3 regions of the Streptomyces sp. NPDC002403 genome follow, and region 2 is predicted to be linked to each of the others. Evidence: riboswitches for the same ligand, from Rfam matches in the RefSeq annotation. Region 2 holds a riboswitch; each other region holds the start of a gene.
The links. A riboswitch is a leader RNA that binds a small molecule or an ion and turns the genes downstream of it on or off. The one in region 2 is predicted to bind cyclic di-AMP.
Positions count from the first base shown of each region.

Region 1: it holds a riboswitch for cyclic di-AMP, as region 2 does, so the genes downstream of both, ACWCPY_RS36120 (M23 family metallopeptidase) here and ACWCPY_RS39265 (M23 family metallopeptidase) in region 2, are expected to answer to the same signal.
Region 3: it holds a riboswitch for cyclic di-AMP, as region 2 does, so the genes downstream of both, ACWCPY_RS06195 (transglycosylase SLT domain-containing protein) here and ACWCPY_RS39265 (M23 family metallopeptidase) in region 2, are expected to answer to the same signal.

Region 1 is NZ_JBSFBQ010000056.1:24,696-29,530, forward strand. It holds gene ACWCPY_RS36105 (bifunctional acetate--CoA ligase family protein/GNAT family N-acetyltransferase) at 1-1,446, opposite strand, end outside; gene ACWCPY_RS36110 (HPr family phosphocarrier protein) at 1,619-1,900, shown strand; gene ACWCPY_RS36115 (GntR family transcriptional regulator) at 2,087-2,791, opposite strand; gene ACWCPY_RS36120 (M23 family metallopeptidase) at 3,014-3,817, opposite strand; cyclic di-AMP (ydaO/yuaA leader) riboswitch at 3,831-3,997, opposite strand; gene ACWCPY_RS36125 (M16 family metallopeptidase) at 4,275-4,835, opposite strand, start outside.
Region 2 is NZ_JBSFBQ010000075.1:3,819-8,653, reverse strand. It holds gene ACWCPY_RS39275 (PrsW family intramembrane metalloprotease) at 1-398, shown strand, start outside; gene ACWCPY_RS39270 (aldo/keto reductase) at 408-1,352, opposite strand; gene ACWCPY_RS39265 (M23 family metallopeptidase) at 1,533-2,642, opposite strand; cyclic di-AMP (ydaO/yuaA leader) riboswitch at 2,654-2,806, opposite strand; gene ACWCPY_RS39260 (PP2C family protein-serine/threonine phosphatase) at 3,078-4,256, opposite strand; tRNA gene ACWCPY_RS39255 (tRNA-Met) at 4,436-4,509, opposite strand; gene ACWCPY_RS39250 (SPFH domain-containing protein) at 4,586-4,835, opposite strand, start outside.
Region 3 is NZ_JBSFBQ010000003.1:346,910-351,744, reverse strand. It holds gene ACWCPY_RS06215 (APC family permease) at 1-1,161, opposite strand, end outside; gene ACWCPY_RS06210 (hypothetical protein) at 1,510-1,827, shown strand; partial or broken gene ACWCPY_RS06205 (TetR family transcriptional regulator) at 1,877-2,105, opposite strand; partial or broken gene ACWCPY_RS06200 (FAD-dependent oxidoreductase) at 2,105-2,392, shown strand; gene ACWCPY_RS06195 (transglycosylase SLT domain-containing protein) at 2,386-2,883, opposite strand; cyclic di-AMP (ydaO/yuaA leader) riboswitch at 2,886-3,117, opposite strand; gene ACWCPY_RS06190 (ABC-F family ATP-binding cassette domain-containing protein) at 3,722-4,835, shown strand, end outside.

The DNA of each region.
Region 1 (4,835 bases), on a different contig from region 2:
GGCCTGGCGCATGAGCGCCGAGACCGTCGCGTCCGGGATACGGCTGATCGGCACCGCGTGGCCGGGCGGGGTGGAGCCGCTGTGCCGGGCGCCCTTCACCACGACGACCGGCTTGACCGCCGCGGTGCGCCGCGCGAGGCGGGTGAACTTGCGGGGGTTGCCGAGCGATTCGAGGTAGAGCAGGGCGACGTCGGTGTCGGGGTCCTCGTACCAGTACTGGAGGAAGTCGTTGCCGGAGATGTCGGCGCGGTTGCCCGCGGAGATGAAGGTGGACAGGCCCGCGCCGCGACGGTAGAGCCCGGAGAGCAGCGCGATGCCGATCGCGCCGGACTGGGTGAAGAGGCCGATGCGGCCCGGGGCGGGCGGCTCGGGGGCGAGCGAGGCGTTCAGCCGAACCGTTTCGGCGTTGTTGATCAGGCCGAAGGCGTTCGGGCCGATGATCCGCATTCCGTACGAGCGGGCCTGCCGGACCAGTTCGCGCTGCCGGTCGCGGCCCTCGGCGCCCCATTCGGCGTATCCGGCGGAGAGGACGACCAGGCCCTGGACGCCGTGTTCGCCGCAGTCCGCGACGGCCTCCGGTACCCGGTCGGCGGGGACGGCGACGACCGCGAGGTCGACCGGTTCGCCGATCTCGCCGATCGAGCGGTGGGCGGGCACGCCGTCGACCGTGGCCAGGCCGGCGTCGAAGGCGCGGTTCACGGCGTACGTACGGCCGGTGAAGCCGGCGCCGAGGAGGTTGCGCAGGACCGTGCGGCCGACGCCGCCGGGGGTCCGGCCGGCCCCGATGACGGCGACGGAGCCGGGCGCCAGCAGGCGTTGCACGGACCGCGCCTCCGCCCGCTGCTCACGACCGCGCTGGACGGCGAGGGACTCGGCGGTCGGTTCGAGGTCCAGGGTGAGATGGACGGAGCCGTCCTCGAAGCTGCGCTGCTGGGTGTATCCGGCGTCCCGGAACACCTTGATCATCTTGGTGTTGGCGGGCAGCACCTCGGCGGCGAAGCGGCGGATCCCGCGCTCGCGGGCGACGGCCGCGATGTGTTCGAGGAGCGCGGAGGCGACGCCGCGGCCCTGGTGCGCGTCCTGGACGAGGAAGGCCACCTCGGCCTCGTCGGCGGGTGCCGAGGCGGGCCTGCCGCGCTCGTCGATCCGGTCGTAGCGGACGGTCGCGATGAACTCGCCGCCGACCGTGACGGCGAGCCCCACCCGGTCGACGTAGTCGTGGTGGGTGAAGCGGTGCACGTCCCGGTCGGACAGCCGGGGGTACGGGGCGAAGAACCGGTAGTACTTCGACTCGTCGGAGACCTGCTCGTAGAAGCTGACCAGCCGCTCGGCGTCGTCCGCGGTGATGGGCCTGATGCGCGCGGTACCTCCGTCGCGGAGCACCACGTCCGCTTCCCAGTGGTCGGGATAAGCATGATGCGGACTCTGCTCCTGCGCGGGCTGCATGGGCAAAGACTACGGCTCGGCCAGCGGTCGCGTAGGGATCGGGGCCGGGGCAGTCTGGGAGGGCCGATCGGCGGTACCCCGGGCATCGCGGGCGTTCCCGGGGTCGGGCGGAGCACTGCGCACCGCGTGAGAGACTGGTCTAGACAACTGTTGATTCGTGAAGGGCAGAACCATGGCTGAGCGCCGCGTCAACGTCGGTTGGGCCGAGGGCCTGCACGCCCGCCCCGCTTCCATATTCGTCCGTGCCGCCACGGCCTCCGGCGTCCCCGTGACGATCTCCAAGGCCGACGGCAACCCGGTGAACGCCGCCTCCATGCTCGCGGTCCTCGGCCTCGGCGCCCAGGGTGGCGAGGAGATCGTGCTCGCCTCCGAGGCCGCCGACTCCGAGGCCGCCCTGGACCGTCTGGCGAAGCTGGTCGCCGAGGGGCTCGAGGAGCTCCCGGAGACCGTCTGAAACATCCTTCCCGAGAGAGCCGCGGCACCCTGAACCGGAGCTGCGGCTCTTTCTTTTTCCGGAACCGACCTCCCGGACGACATGCGGAATTCCGGCACGCAGGCAAGCGAAATCACTGCGCGCCGATGCGGGGCGAGGCGGAATAGCGCCCCACGAAATCACATCTCTTTGTATACGGGGAAATCGTTAATTCCGGATTCCCGCGGTGTTTACGGGGTGTTGCGAGCTCCTCACCCGGCCGGTCCGGGGAACGGCGGGCGGCCGGTCGGTGCGGCGCAGGCGGTGCGCGGCCGCGGCCCGCTCCGCGTGATGGGCGGCCAGCGTCCTGGCCCGCTCCGCGTCGCCGCGTGCCACCGCGTCCACGATGGCCCCGTGCTCGGCCCAGGAATCCACCGGGCGGGCCGGCCGGTCGACCGCGTACATCCACGCGGTCTTGTGCCGCAGCTGGGTGAGCAGCGCGATCAGACCGGGGCTGCCGGAGGCCTGCGCCAGCGTCTCGTGGAACCAGTCGCCCAGTGAGCGCAGGTCCTCGCTCTCGCCCCGCCTGGCCCGGTCCTGGCCGAGCCGCACGAGGCCGCGCAGCACCTTGAGGTGGGCCTCGGTGCGGCGTTGCGCGGCCCGTGCGGCACCCAGCGGCTCCAGCAGCGTCCGGACCTCCAGGAGGTCGGCCACCTCCAGCTCGGTGGGCTCGGCGACGCAGGCGCCCGCGTGCCGGCGGGTGACCACGAAGCCCTCGGACTCCAGGGTGCGCAGCGCCTCCCGCACCGGGACACGGGAGACCCCGTAACGGCGGGCCAGCAGCTCCTCCGTGAGACGACTGCCGCGTTCGAAGACACCGGAGACGATGTCGTCGCGGATTGCCGTGCATACCGAATGCGCTGGAATGCGCATGTCCGAACCTCCGCCTCAATCCCCGCGAATCGCGGCCGGCCGACGCCTGTTCCGTGACTCTATTGCAATGCGGCCGCATTTCCGATGCCGGGCGGAAATTCATGAATATCTTTTGGTCACGGGGCGGTTCGGCGGGTCGTCGCCCATGGCCGTGCGGCGGGCATGCCGAAGGCCCCGGCATGCTGCCGGGGCCTTCGACGGGGTGCTGCGACGGCGCGTCGGTCAGACGTTGACGCCGTGGGCGCGCAGATACGCGACCGGGTCCATGTCGGAGCCGTACGACGGTGTCGTCCGGGCCTCGAAGTGGAGGTGCGGCCCGGTGGAGTTGCCGGTCGAGCCGGAGAGGCCGATCCGCTGGCCCGCGCCGACGCTCTGGCCGACGGAGACGCCGATCGAGGAGAGGTGCCCGTACTGGGTGTACGTGCCGTCCGTCATCCGGAGCACGATGTTGTTGCCGTACGCGCCGCCCCAGCCGGCCTCGACGACCGTACCGGCGCCGACGGCGACCACGGAGCTGCCGGAGGCGGCGTGGAAGTCGATGCCGGAGTGGCTGCCGGAGGACCAGAGCGAGCCGCTGGACTTGTAACCGGTGGTGACGTACGAACCGGCGACCGGGATCTGGAAGGCGCCCAGCCGGGTGCGCTCGGCGGACCGGGCGGCGCGCGCCTTCTCGGCGCGGGCCTCGGCGGCGCGCTCGGCGTCCGCCTTGGCCTTCGCTTCGGCCTTCTTCTTGGCCTCGGCCTTCCGCTGGGCCTCCGCCTTCGCCTTCGCCGCCGCGTCGGCCTGGTGCTGCTGCGCGTCGGCCTGGGCGTCGATCCGGTCGGCAAGGGTCTTGTCGATGGCGATGACCTGGCCGAGGCCGGTGTCGCTCACGGAGGGGGTCCCGGAGTCCGCGGCGAGGGCGGGAGCGGCCAGGCCGCCGATGACGCCGGTGGTGGCCAGAGCCGCGACACCGACCGCCTTCGCGCTCGTGCGCGTCAGTCGGCTCGGGGCACGGTGCTTCCCGGTGGCACGGGTGAACGCCATGGAGTGGCTGATCCTTTCCTTCCTTCTCGCCTACCGGGTTAGCTGACGGGTTCGGAGCAGGAAGGTCTCCTACGGACGCCCCGACCCCATCCGGGCTCAGGCATCCGATTCACCCCAGGGACTGCGTGGGTCCCCGGCTCCCCAGGCTCGCGCCTGACGGGGACTCGGCGATGGCTGCCCGGTACGTCGCGGATGCGGCATACGAGTGACGGACAGCCGAGCCGACGCTAAGCGGGGCCACTTTCATTCACCAAACGGACAGGGCGTTTTGTAGCGCATCCCACAGGGCAGACAGGCAACCTCCGTGTCAGAACGGACAAAAGGGAAGGTCTCGGCGAGATCCTGCTCGCAGAGACCTTCCCTCTGTCCCGATATGCGGCGATGTACCTGCTGTCCCGATGTCGGGCGGTGTGCGGATCGCCCCGATCGGCCGGTGCCGGTGGGACGGCGCCGGTCGTCAGCCGGTGACCACCGACACCTCTCCGATGCCCAGGGCCCGGACGGGCTCCTCGATCCGTGCCGCGTCGCCGACGAGGATCGTCACCAGCCGGTCACCCGGGAAGGCGTTGACGACGGCCGCGGTCGCCTCGACCGTGCCGGTCTCCGCGAGCCGGGCGTACAGCTGCGCCTGGTAGTCGTCGGGGAGGTGCTGCTCGACCTGGTCGGCGAGGGTGCCCGCGACGGAGGCCGCCGTCTCGAACTTCAGCGGCGCGACCCCCACGAGGTTCTGCACCGCCGTCTCGCGCTCCTCGTCGGTCAGCCCCTCGGCCGCCAGCGTCCGCAGGACCGTCCACAGATCCTTGAGCGCGGGCTCGGTGGACTCCGTGTCGACCGAGCCACTGATGGCCAGCATCGCGGCGCCGGTCGCGCCCGAGACGGAGTCCGGGGCCGACGACCGCAGCACCTGGGCGAAGGCCCGTACGCCGTAGGTGTAACCCTTCTCCTCACGCAGCACCCGGTCGAGGCGGGAGGTGAGCGTGCCGCCCAGGCAGTACGTGCCGAGCACCTGGGCCGGCCA
Region 2 (4,835 bases):
AGAGCCCGTACGGCCCCGTCCCCGCCCCCGTGCCCTCCGCCCGAGCCAAGGCCGCGGCGAAGGCCCACGGGAAGGCGGCGGCCCGGGCCGTCGCCGAGTACGAGTCGTTCGCGACCTCGCTGGCCTCGCTGCGTCTGCAGGCCCGCCGAGGTACGGCCGGCCCGGACTTCGCCGAGCGCGAGCTGGAGCTGCTGCACCACCTCTGGCAACGCAGGGAGGTGGCAGCCCCCGCCCTGGACTACGCGGCCCAGGCGACGGGCCGCCTGCGCCCCGCGTACCCGCCGCCCCCGTGGCCGGCCCCGGCACCGCACCCGCAGTACGGCGGACACCGCAACGGCCCCGGCCCCGGCCCCGGCTACAACCCGTACCTGCTGCCGCGGCAGCAGCCACCGCGGTAGGCCCTGTCGTCAGGCGGATGCCTCGGTGAGCTCGGCCAGCTGCTGCTCGGTCAGCGAGAGGTCCGCGACGGCCACCAGCGCGGGCAGCTGCTCGACCGTGCGGGCCGAGGCGATCGGGGCGGCCACGGTCGGCCGGGAGGCGAGCCAGGCCAGGGCGACGGTCGCGATCTGCGCGTCCTGCTCCTGGGCGACCTTGTCCAGGGCTGCCAGGACCTTCTGTCCCCGCTCCGATTCCCGGTACTCGCTGACGCGCTCGGCCCGCGCGCTCTCCACCGTGACGCCCGGACGGTACTTGCCGGTGAGGAAGCCGGAGGCCAGGGCGAAGTACGGCACGGCGGCGAGCCCGGCGCGGGCGGCCGTGTCCTGGAGTTCGCCCTCGTACGTGTCGCGGGAGACCAGGTTGTAGTGCGGCTGCAGGGCGACGTAGCGGGCCAGCCCCTCACGCTCCGAGAAGTCCAGGGAGGCACGGAGCCGCTCGGGGCTGATGTTGGAGGCGGCGATCTCCCGGACCTTGCCCTCCTTCACCAGCTGGTCGAGGGCGGTGATGATGTCCTCGACCGGGACGGTCTCGTCGTCGAAGTGCGTGTAGTACAGGTCGATGTGGTCCGTGCCGAGCCGGCGCAGCGAGGCCTCGGCCGCGGCCTTGATGGTGGCGGGCGCGAGCCCCCGGTACGAGGGGTGGGTGGAGACCTTGGTGGCGACGACGACGGAATCGCGGTCGGAGCGGGAGGCGAGCCACTTGCCGATGACCGTCTCCGACTCGCCGCCCTCGTTGCCCGGAACCCACGCGGAGTAGCCGTCGGCGGTGTCGATGAAGTTGCCTCCGGCTGCCGTGTAGGCGTCCAGCACGGCGAACGACTGTGCCTCGTCGGCGGTCCAGCCGAAGACGTTGCCGCCGAGGGCGAGCGGGAATACCTGAAGGTCGGAGGAGCCCAGCCTGCGAAGAGAAGTCATGAGTGGATCAACGAATTCCCGTGCGTCCACTATTCCGGATTCCAGCATTCGGGTGAGTCGGCCGTCGCGGCCGGCTCACCCTCCGCGCGCCCGCCCTCCGTGCCCTGTCGACAGACCGGCAGCCCTGACGTCGGGGGGTGAGCGTCAGGGCTGCCGGGGTTCATCGGGGCGGGCGTCGCCTCAGGGGTTGAGGCCCTTGCCGCGGAGCCAGGCCATCGGGTCGATGCCCGTGCCGTCGGCGGTGTGGACCTCCAGGTGGAGGTGCGGGCCGGTCACGTTGCCGGTCGCGCCGACCCGGCCGATCGTCTCGCCGGTGGTGACCTTCTGGCCGACGCTGACGCCGATCGAGGACTGGTGGCAGAACCACAGCTCCGTGCCGTCGTCGAGCTCCAGCACCGTGCGGTAGCCGTACGAACCGGACCAGCCGGCCGACTTGACCGTGCCGCCGTGGATGGCCTTGATCGGGGTGCCGGTCGGAGCCGCGAAGTCGAGGCCGGTGTGGTAGCCGGAGGACCACATCGAACCGGCCTGACCGAAGGTCGAGGTGATGGTGTACGAGGAGGTCGGGATGGCGTAGCTGGCGGCGAGCTTGGCGAGCCGCAGGGCTTCCGCCTTCTTCTTGGCCTCCTCCTCCGCCTTCTTCTTCTCGGCGGCCGCCTTGGCCTCGGCCTCGTCCTGCTGCTTCTTGGCCTCGGCGGCGGCCTTCTCCGCGGCTTCCTTCTCCTGGGCCGCCTTGGCCTCGGCGTCGGCGGCGTCCTGCTGCTGCTCGGCCTGCTGGAGGATGCGGGCGCGGAGCGCCTCGCCCGCGTCCGTCGTGCCCTGCTCGACCTCGGCGGTGGTGATGCCGGCGGTGGTGAGCGGGGCGTCGGCCGCCGCGACCTCGGCCTTGTCCGCCTCGGACCCGTCGGAGAACAGGGAGCCCACGCCGGGAAGCGACTTGGCGTCGGGGAGGTTGTCCGTGATGGCGTCGGGCACGGAGATGGAGACCGGGGGCTTGCCCTGCGCGGTGGCCATGCCCCCCGCGCCGACCGCCGCTATGACGCCGACACCCAGCACCGTGGAGCTGCGGGCGAGTCCGTTGCGCTGCTTGGCGACGCGGTGCCTGCCGCGCACCGGGCGAACCGATTCCTCAGTGGGGTTCCACTCGTCCCGACTGCGTTCCGGCTCAACGCTGTTGCCGTCGGTGCGGAGGTCGCCGCCGAACTCTCCGGTGAACTCGGCGCCGTAGCCGGTGCCGTAGTCGGGATCGAACCGGGACGGGGCCTCGGGGGCAGGCTTGTTGGACGCCACGGGGGCGCACTCCTTTCCTTCCTTCTCGCCTACCGGGTTAGCTGACGGGTTCGGAGCAGGAAGGTCTCCTACGGGCCCCTCCGTCTCTCACGAGACACAGGTGTCCGATTCACCCCATGTAGGTGGTTCCCCGGTTCCCTTGCGGAATTCGGCGCTCGCGCACGGTGCCGCCACTGACGACGGCTGGGACGACCGCGCTGCGTTATCGAACGTTAATAGACACCGGGGCCGTATTCCAAGCTGTTCCCACTGATCGTTCACGTCTTTGGCCTGGACTTTACGGGACACAAGTGGTTGCAATCGGGCGAGTTGACCGCCCTTCAGCCACTACCCTGTTTCTGACGTTGCGTCAAACGTTATGCGGAGCGGCGCCTTTCGATTACGCACGGTGGCATCGCGCGCTCCGCCCCTCGCACCTTCTCCACGCGCCGTCCCTCACTTCGCCCCCGACGTCGTGCCCGACGCCTTCTCCGCGCCGACGATCCGCACGGTCCTGCGCCGGTCCGGCTGCCCCTGCCCGGGACGTACGACCGCGAGCAACGCCATGTCGTCGGTCGTCTCGCCCCCCGTGTGCAGGCGTACGTCATCGGTCAGCGCGGACAGCAGCTCCTCGGGCCCCGGGAAGATCCGCCCGCGCAGCCGGGCCGCCGGGTCGTAGAACACCCCCTCGGTGTCCCGCGCCTCGGAGAGCCCGTCCGTGTAGAGGAGCAGGGTCGTCCCGGCCGGCAGATCCCACTCGTCCGTCCGCTCCGGCCACACCCCCAGGGACATCCCGAGCGGCAGCGCCGGCACGGAGGGCTTGAGCACCTCCAGCGCGCCGTCCGGGTGCAGCAGGATCGGCTCGGGGTGACCGCGGTTGACGATCCGCACCCGGGACAGCCCGGACGGGATCTCGGCCAGCACGGCGGTGATGAAGCCTTCGAGCACGTCGAGCCCGCCCCGCCGCGCCTCCTCCCGGGCCAGCGCCCGCTCCAGCCGCCCCGCCACCCCCGCCAGCGAGGACTCCTGCTCGGCCGCCTCGCGGAACGCCCCGATGGCCACGGCCACCGTCTCCACCGTTTCGAGCCCCTTCCCCCGCACGTCCCCGACCACCAGCCGCACCCCCCACGGGGTGTCCGACACCGCGAACAGATCACCGCCGACGAACTCGTCCGCCTGCGCCGCCTCGTACCGGGCCGCGACCTGCAGTCCGCCGATCCGGTCGGCCGGCTGCGGCAGCACCGCGCGCATGGCCGTCTCCGCGATGAACCGCGCCGAGGCCAGCTGTTCGTTGCTGCGCCGTACGACCCCGTTGATCACCACCGCGAGGACCGAGACGGTGGCCAGGGTGAGCAGCTCGATCAACGGCACGACCTGCGGCAGCGTATTGCTGTACAGCCGCAGCGCGATGTCGGCCAGCATCGAGGCCACAGCGGTGCGGATGGTGCTGGCCAGCGAGAAGAAGGGGGCGGCGATCAGCGGAGCGGCCACGAACAACGGAATGGCGGTGAAGGTGTCCGGGGTGAGGGCGTCGAACAACAGCCCGCCGAGAATCATCAGGGCGGGCAGCGCGCGCACGAACTGCCGGGTACCGCCCCCGGCGTGCCGGCCGCGACGCTTCTCCCGCTTCCACACCTGTGGTCTCCTGCCCGGTACGCGCGCGGCTGCGGACGGCACCGCGCCCCACCCCAGGCTCACCGGAGCGGACAGGGACGGCGACTCCGCATCGGCCATTGGGGGGACGCGCGAAGCGGCGCGGCGCGAAACGAATCAGGCCCGGCACGCTGCATGCGTGCCGGGCCTGATTCTCTGAGTAGCGGGGACAGGATTTGAACCTGCGACCTCTGGGTTATGAGCCCAGCGAGCTACCGAGCTGCTCCACCCCGCGTCGGTGAACACAACTCTACGGCATCTCCGGCGCTCTTTTGACCACTCGGGTTCGCCGGTCCCTCACCCCGGCCGGTTCAGGACGGATTCGTCCCGGAGATGCGGGGCGCGGAAGCGGCCTTCCCGTCGACCGCCGGCTGCTTCATCGGGTTCGCGCCGCGCTGCAGCGCGTGAAGGATCGCCAGCCCCTGGCCGACGACGCCCGCCGCCATCTCGTTGACACCGTTGGTGCCGTTGAGGACGGTGAGGTCGGCACCGGACATGCCCCGGGCGGCCGCGTCGGCCAGGGCGGGCAGGTTCTCCACGATGCGGTTGGCCGCGATGAGT
Region 3 (4,835 bases), on a different contig from region 2:
GGCCGCGACCGCGACCAGCAGGTACATGGCGGTGACGGAGACGCCGGTGACGCCGTACAGCGTGTCGAGGTTGACGAAGCAGAGCGCCGCGCCGGGGATGCCGACGACCAGGGTCGCCACCCATGGGGAACCGAACCGACCGAGCCGGGCGAGGGCGTTGTTGATCGGTGCGGGCCAGGCCTTGTCACGGGCGGAGGCGAAGAGCACCCGGGAGTTCTGGATGACCATCACGATGCCCGCGTTGATGATCGCGAGGGCGACGCAGAGGCTGACGAAGGTGCCGACGGCCGAGTTGGACCAGGCGGCCACCATCGTGTTGAGGTCGCCCGAGGTCAGGGCCTCCAGGTCCGGGGCGCCCAGGGTGATCGCGATGACCGGGACGAGGATGACCGCCGTGGATATGGCGAGGGTGGCGAGCACGGTGCGGGCCACGTTGCGCCGCGGGTTCTCCAGTTCCTCGGAGAGGTAGACGGCCGTGGAGAAGCCCTGGGTGATGAAGAGCGCGATCGCGAGCCCGGAGACCACCATCATCGCGGTGACGGTCGAGCTCGTGCCGCCGGAGGAGGCGACCGACCCGTGCACCAGCGCCGATCCGCCTCGCTCGGAGTGGGCGAAGCCGAGAACGGCGACGACGCCTGCCGCGATCACTTCGAGTACGAGGAAGATTCCGGTGATCCACGCGTTGGCGCGCAGGTCCAGGAGGCCGGCGAGGGTGGCGAGCAACATGACGCCGGCACCCGCGACGGGGGCCGGGATGTGCACGATGGGCGCGAGGTAGTCGGCCGTTCCCATGGCGATCACCGGGGGAACGATCATCACGACCAGCAGCGAGAGCACGAAGACGAGCCACCCGGCGAGCCGCCCCGCCATGGTCGACACCATGGCGTACTCGCCGCCGGCGCTGGGGATGAGCGTGCCCAGCTCCGAGTAGCAGAAGGCGACCGCGATGCAGAGCAGCGAGCCGATGGCGATGGTGAGGGCGGTGTACGTGCCGAGGGTGGAGAACAGGTCCGGTACGACCACGAAGAGGGTCGAGGCGGGCGTCACGCAGGAGAGCGTGAGCAGTGTGCCGCCCACGACGCCGATGGAACGCTTGAGCTTCTGGGGGGTGGGGCCGGTCGCTGGGGCGAGCGCCTGGGGAGCGCTGAGCGTGTCGGTCATCGTGCGGTTCCGATCAACAGGTGCGGTGTCTGAGCACGGGAGCGGTATCGCCTCCAGACGAGGACGTGGTGAGTGGTTTCGTCGCTCCCAGCGCGATATGCAATCCCGACGTGTTCCGCAGGTCAAGAGGCGTTCACCTTCGGAATTCGTTGTTCGGAGGGCCGAATCCGACGGTTTGGCGTTAACAACGCGTCATAGTCCGGGGATCGGGGGGTGCGGGAACCGCAGCCCGGGCAGACGGAAAGTTTCGCCCGTATCCAGCATCCGGAAGGCGGGGCCGCCTTCCGCACGGACGGGGCGGCGAGCCCGCGGGTCGCGCATCCTCGGTGTTGATGCCAGCCTGGAGTCATGGCTTGGGCGTCATGGACGACTCGCGGTGTGTTCTCCGGGCACGGTGGCGTGCTGACGGAGGAGGTCGGTGTCCTGTCCGGGGACCTGACCGTTCACACGACCTGGGCGCAGGACATGGCCCAGGTCACTGTGCAGTACACCGGCGCGATCGACTGGTTCACCATGTCGGGCAGCCCCGTCGCGTGCCGTTCGGAGGAGGACAGCCGTCGCCTGCACGACGCGGTGGTGCAGGCGGTCCGGGCCGGGGCGGCGGCGACCGTTCCCGTGATGCCCCGCTCAGGACCGGCGAAGCCGGTGGAGCGCGCCCCGGAGTGAGGGTCCCGCGCGGACGAACCGGTGCGGGGAGGTGCCCGCGCGGCGATGGTCAGGCGCCGCGCAGCGCCGCGGCGACCAGTCCCGCGATCTCGTCCCTCGGCACTTCCCCGCCACCCACCAGCCGGTCGAACACCAGCCCGTCCACACAGGCCAGCATCGTGAGCGTCCGGCCCTCCGCGTCGGCCACGCCCCGCGCGTCCAGGAACGCCCGCACGGCCTCGCGTGCCGCGTTCTCGCGCGGTTACGAGAATCTCGCGCAACTCCGGGTGGCGCAGGCTCAGCCTGCCAGGCACTGGAGGACGCGGCGACGCCGGCCGCCGCGCTCCGCGCCGGACCCACCGTCGAGTCGGCGCTCGGCCGCTACGACGCCGAGCGCCGGCCCCGCAGCCAGTCGGTCGCCCGGGCCGCCCGCCGGGCCGGCCGGATGGGTCAGCAGCTGTCCCGTCCGGCGGCCGTCGCGCTGCGGAACACGGCACTGCGCCTCGCACCGTCCCGCGTCACCGTCCGCACGATCCTGCGCCATGCCGACTGGACGCCACCGCGGCTGGATTCCGTACCTCAGTAGGCCCCGAAGACGTTGTCGATGGAGCCGTACCTGTGGGCCGCGTAGTTGCACGCCGCGGTGATGTTGGCGACGGGGTCGTAGGCGTCCATCGCCGTTCCGGGCACGTGGTAGGCCCGGAAGGTCGGGTCGATGATCTGGAGGAGACCCTTGGACGGCGTTCCGGCGGCGGCGTTCGAGTCCCAGTTGTTGATGGCAAAGGGGTTGCCGGAGGACTCGCGCATCACGTTGCGGTGGATGCCGTCGTAGCTGCCGGGAATGCCGTGCTTGGCCATGACGGCCAGCGACTCCTTGATCCAGCCGTCCAGATTGTTCGTGTACGTCACGGGCTGCGCCGCGGGCGCCACGGCGCTGACGGACTGCGCCGGCGCCGCGGAGGCCGTGGCGGCGCCGGTCAACGGCAGCAGGAGGGCGGCCGCACCCGTGCCCACGGCTATGAAGCCCCGGGTCAGCGAGGTGGACCTACGACGACGGCAGGTAGGCGTTGCGGACATGATGAATTCCTCTCCGTCGCCTGCGAGGTGAGCTGTCGGGTTCAGGCTGGAGATGCCTGGCCGCGCTGAGCGCGGCTTCACCCCAGGGGCCTTTCGTCTGGATCAGGCCGGATCCAGACGAAAGACCCCAGCCGTTCCGGATACCGGGCCGGCGGCTTACCTGGGTCCCCCGCTCCTGCCGTACACGAGTGGGTCGGATGTCCGGGCGGCGGCAGGATTCGGCGTTCCGTCCGGATTGACGGTGACCGTAGGCGAGAGGGACCGAAAGGGACAAGACCCTGATTTCCACACGCAATTCACTTACAAGATCAAGTCACGGGAACAGTGGTAATCCAGCTCACATCGAGCACTCCCCCCTCCTTGCGCGGAAAGGGCTCCGCATCGCGTGACGCGACTCCGGGAGGATGGAAAGTGACTCGCGCCACGAATTCACAAAAGGTGCATTTCGCCAAGCATTTAAAAGGGCAATTCGCTCGAACCACCCATAACGGGACGGATATATCGCGACGGGGAGCTCACCTCGCCGGCCCTGCCCGACGCCCGGAGGCATTGCCATCCCTCCCCCTCCACCGTTATGGTGCTGATGTCCTGTTGTCTCCGATAGAGGTGGACGTTGCGCATCTGAGGTCTGCGAACATCACGCCGTACGGCACCGCCCGTACGCCTGTCACGCCGTAGCAGTGCTCCGCACTGCCCGTGACCCCGCGTGGATGCGACCTCGGTGCATGAGCCGTCCCTCGATCTCCAGGGCCGCCGTACCTTCCTCCGCTGCTCGGTCGCCGCGTGGTGCTCGCATACGAAGCCCCCACTCACCGCGCTTGCGAATGCGAGGAACACCATGGCGACACCCATCACCCCCGGCGCTTCCCTCACCTGCTCGGCCCTGTCCTTCAGCCGGCCGGACGGCACGACCGTCTTCGAAGGACTCTCGCTCGCCATCGGCCGGGGCCGCGTCGGCCTCGTCGGTACCAACGGCGCGGGAAAGTCCACACTGCTGCAACTGCTCGCCGGTCAACTCCGCCCCTCCCAGGGGTCGGTGACCGTCAGTGGTAGCCTCGCCCACCTTCCGCAGAACATCACCCTCGACACCACACTGCGGGTGGACCGGGCCCTGGGCATCGCCGAGCGGCGCGAGGCGCTGCGCGCCATCGAGTCCGGAGACGTCGACGAGAAGCACTTCGAGACGATCGGCGACGACTGGGACGTCGAGGAACGGGCCCTGGCGACCCTGGGCCAGCTCGGGCTCGGGGACATCGGACTGGACCGCACGGTCGGCCAGTTGTCCGGTGGCGAGACCGTGCTGCTGCGCCTGGCCGCACTGCTGCTGGACCGTCCCGACGTGCTGCTGCTGGACGAGCCCACCAACAACCTCGATGTGTTCGCCCGCCGGAGGCTCTACGAGGCCGTCGACTCCTGGCGCTCGGGCGTGCTGGTCGTGGTCAGTCACGACCTCGAACTGCTGGAGCGTGTGGACCGCATCGCCGAACTGCGCGCCGGATCCGTGAACTGGTACGGGGGTGGCTGGTCCGCGTACCAGGAAGCCGTGGCCACTGAACAGGAGTCCGCCGGGCGGACGTTGCGGGCCGCGGAGGCCGATCTTCGCCGCCAGAAACGCGAACTGGAGGAGACCCGGGTGAAGCTGGCCCGACGCCAGAGAAACGGGAGGAGGACCGAGGCCGAAGGAAGCCTCCCGAAGATCCTGGCCGGCCGCCGCAAGCGGTCCGCGCAGGAGTCGGCGGGCAAGCTTCGCGGCGTCCACGAGGAGCGGCTCAGCGAGGCGCGCGAGCGCCGTGAGGAGGCCGCGGAGGCCATCCGTGACGATGCCGAGATCCGCGTGGACCTTCCCCGCACCGCGGTGCCCGCCGGACGCACCGTGCTGAGCCTGCACGAGCTGCGCCCGCGGTTCGGGAGGCTCCGTGAGGGCAGCCTCCAGGTACGGGGGCCCGAGCGGA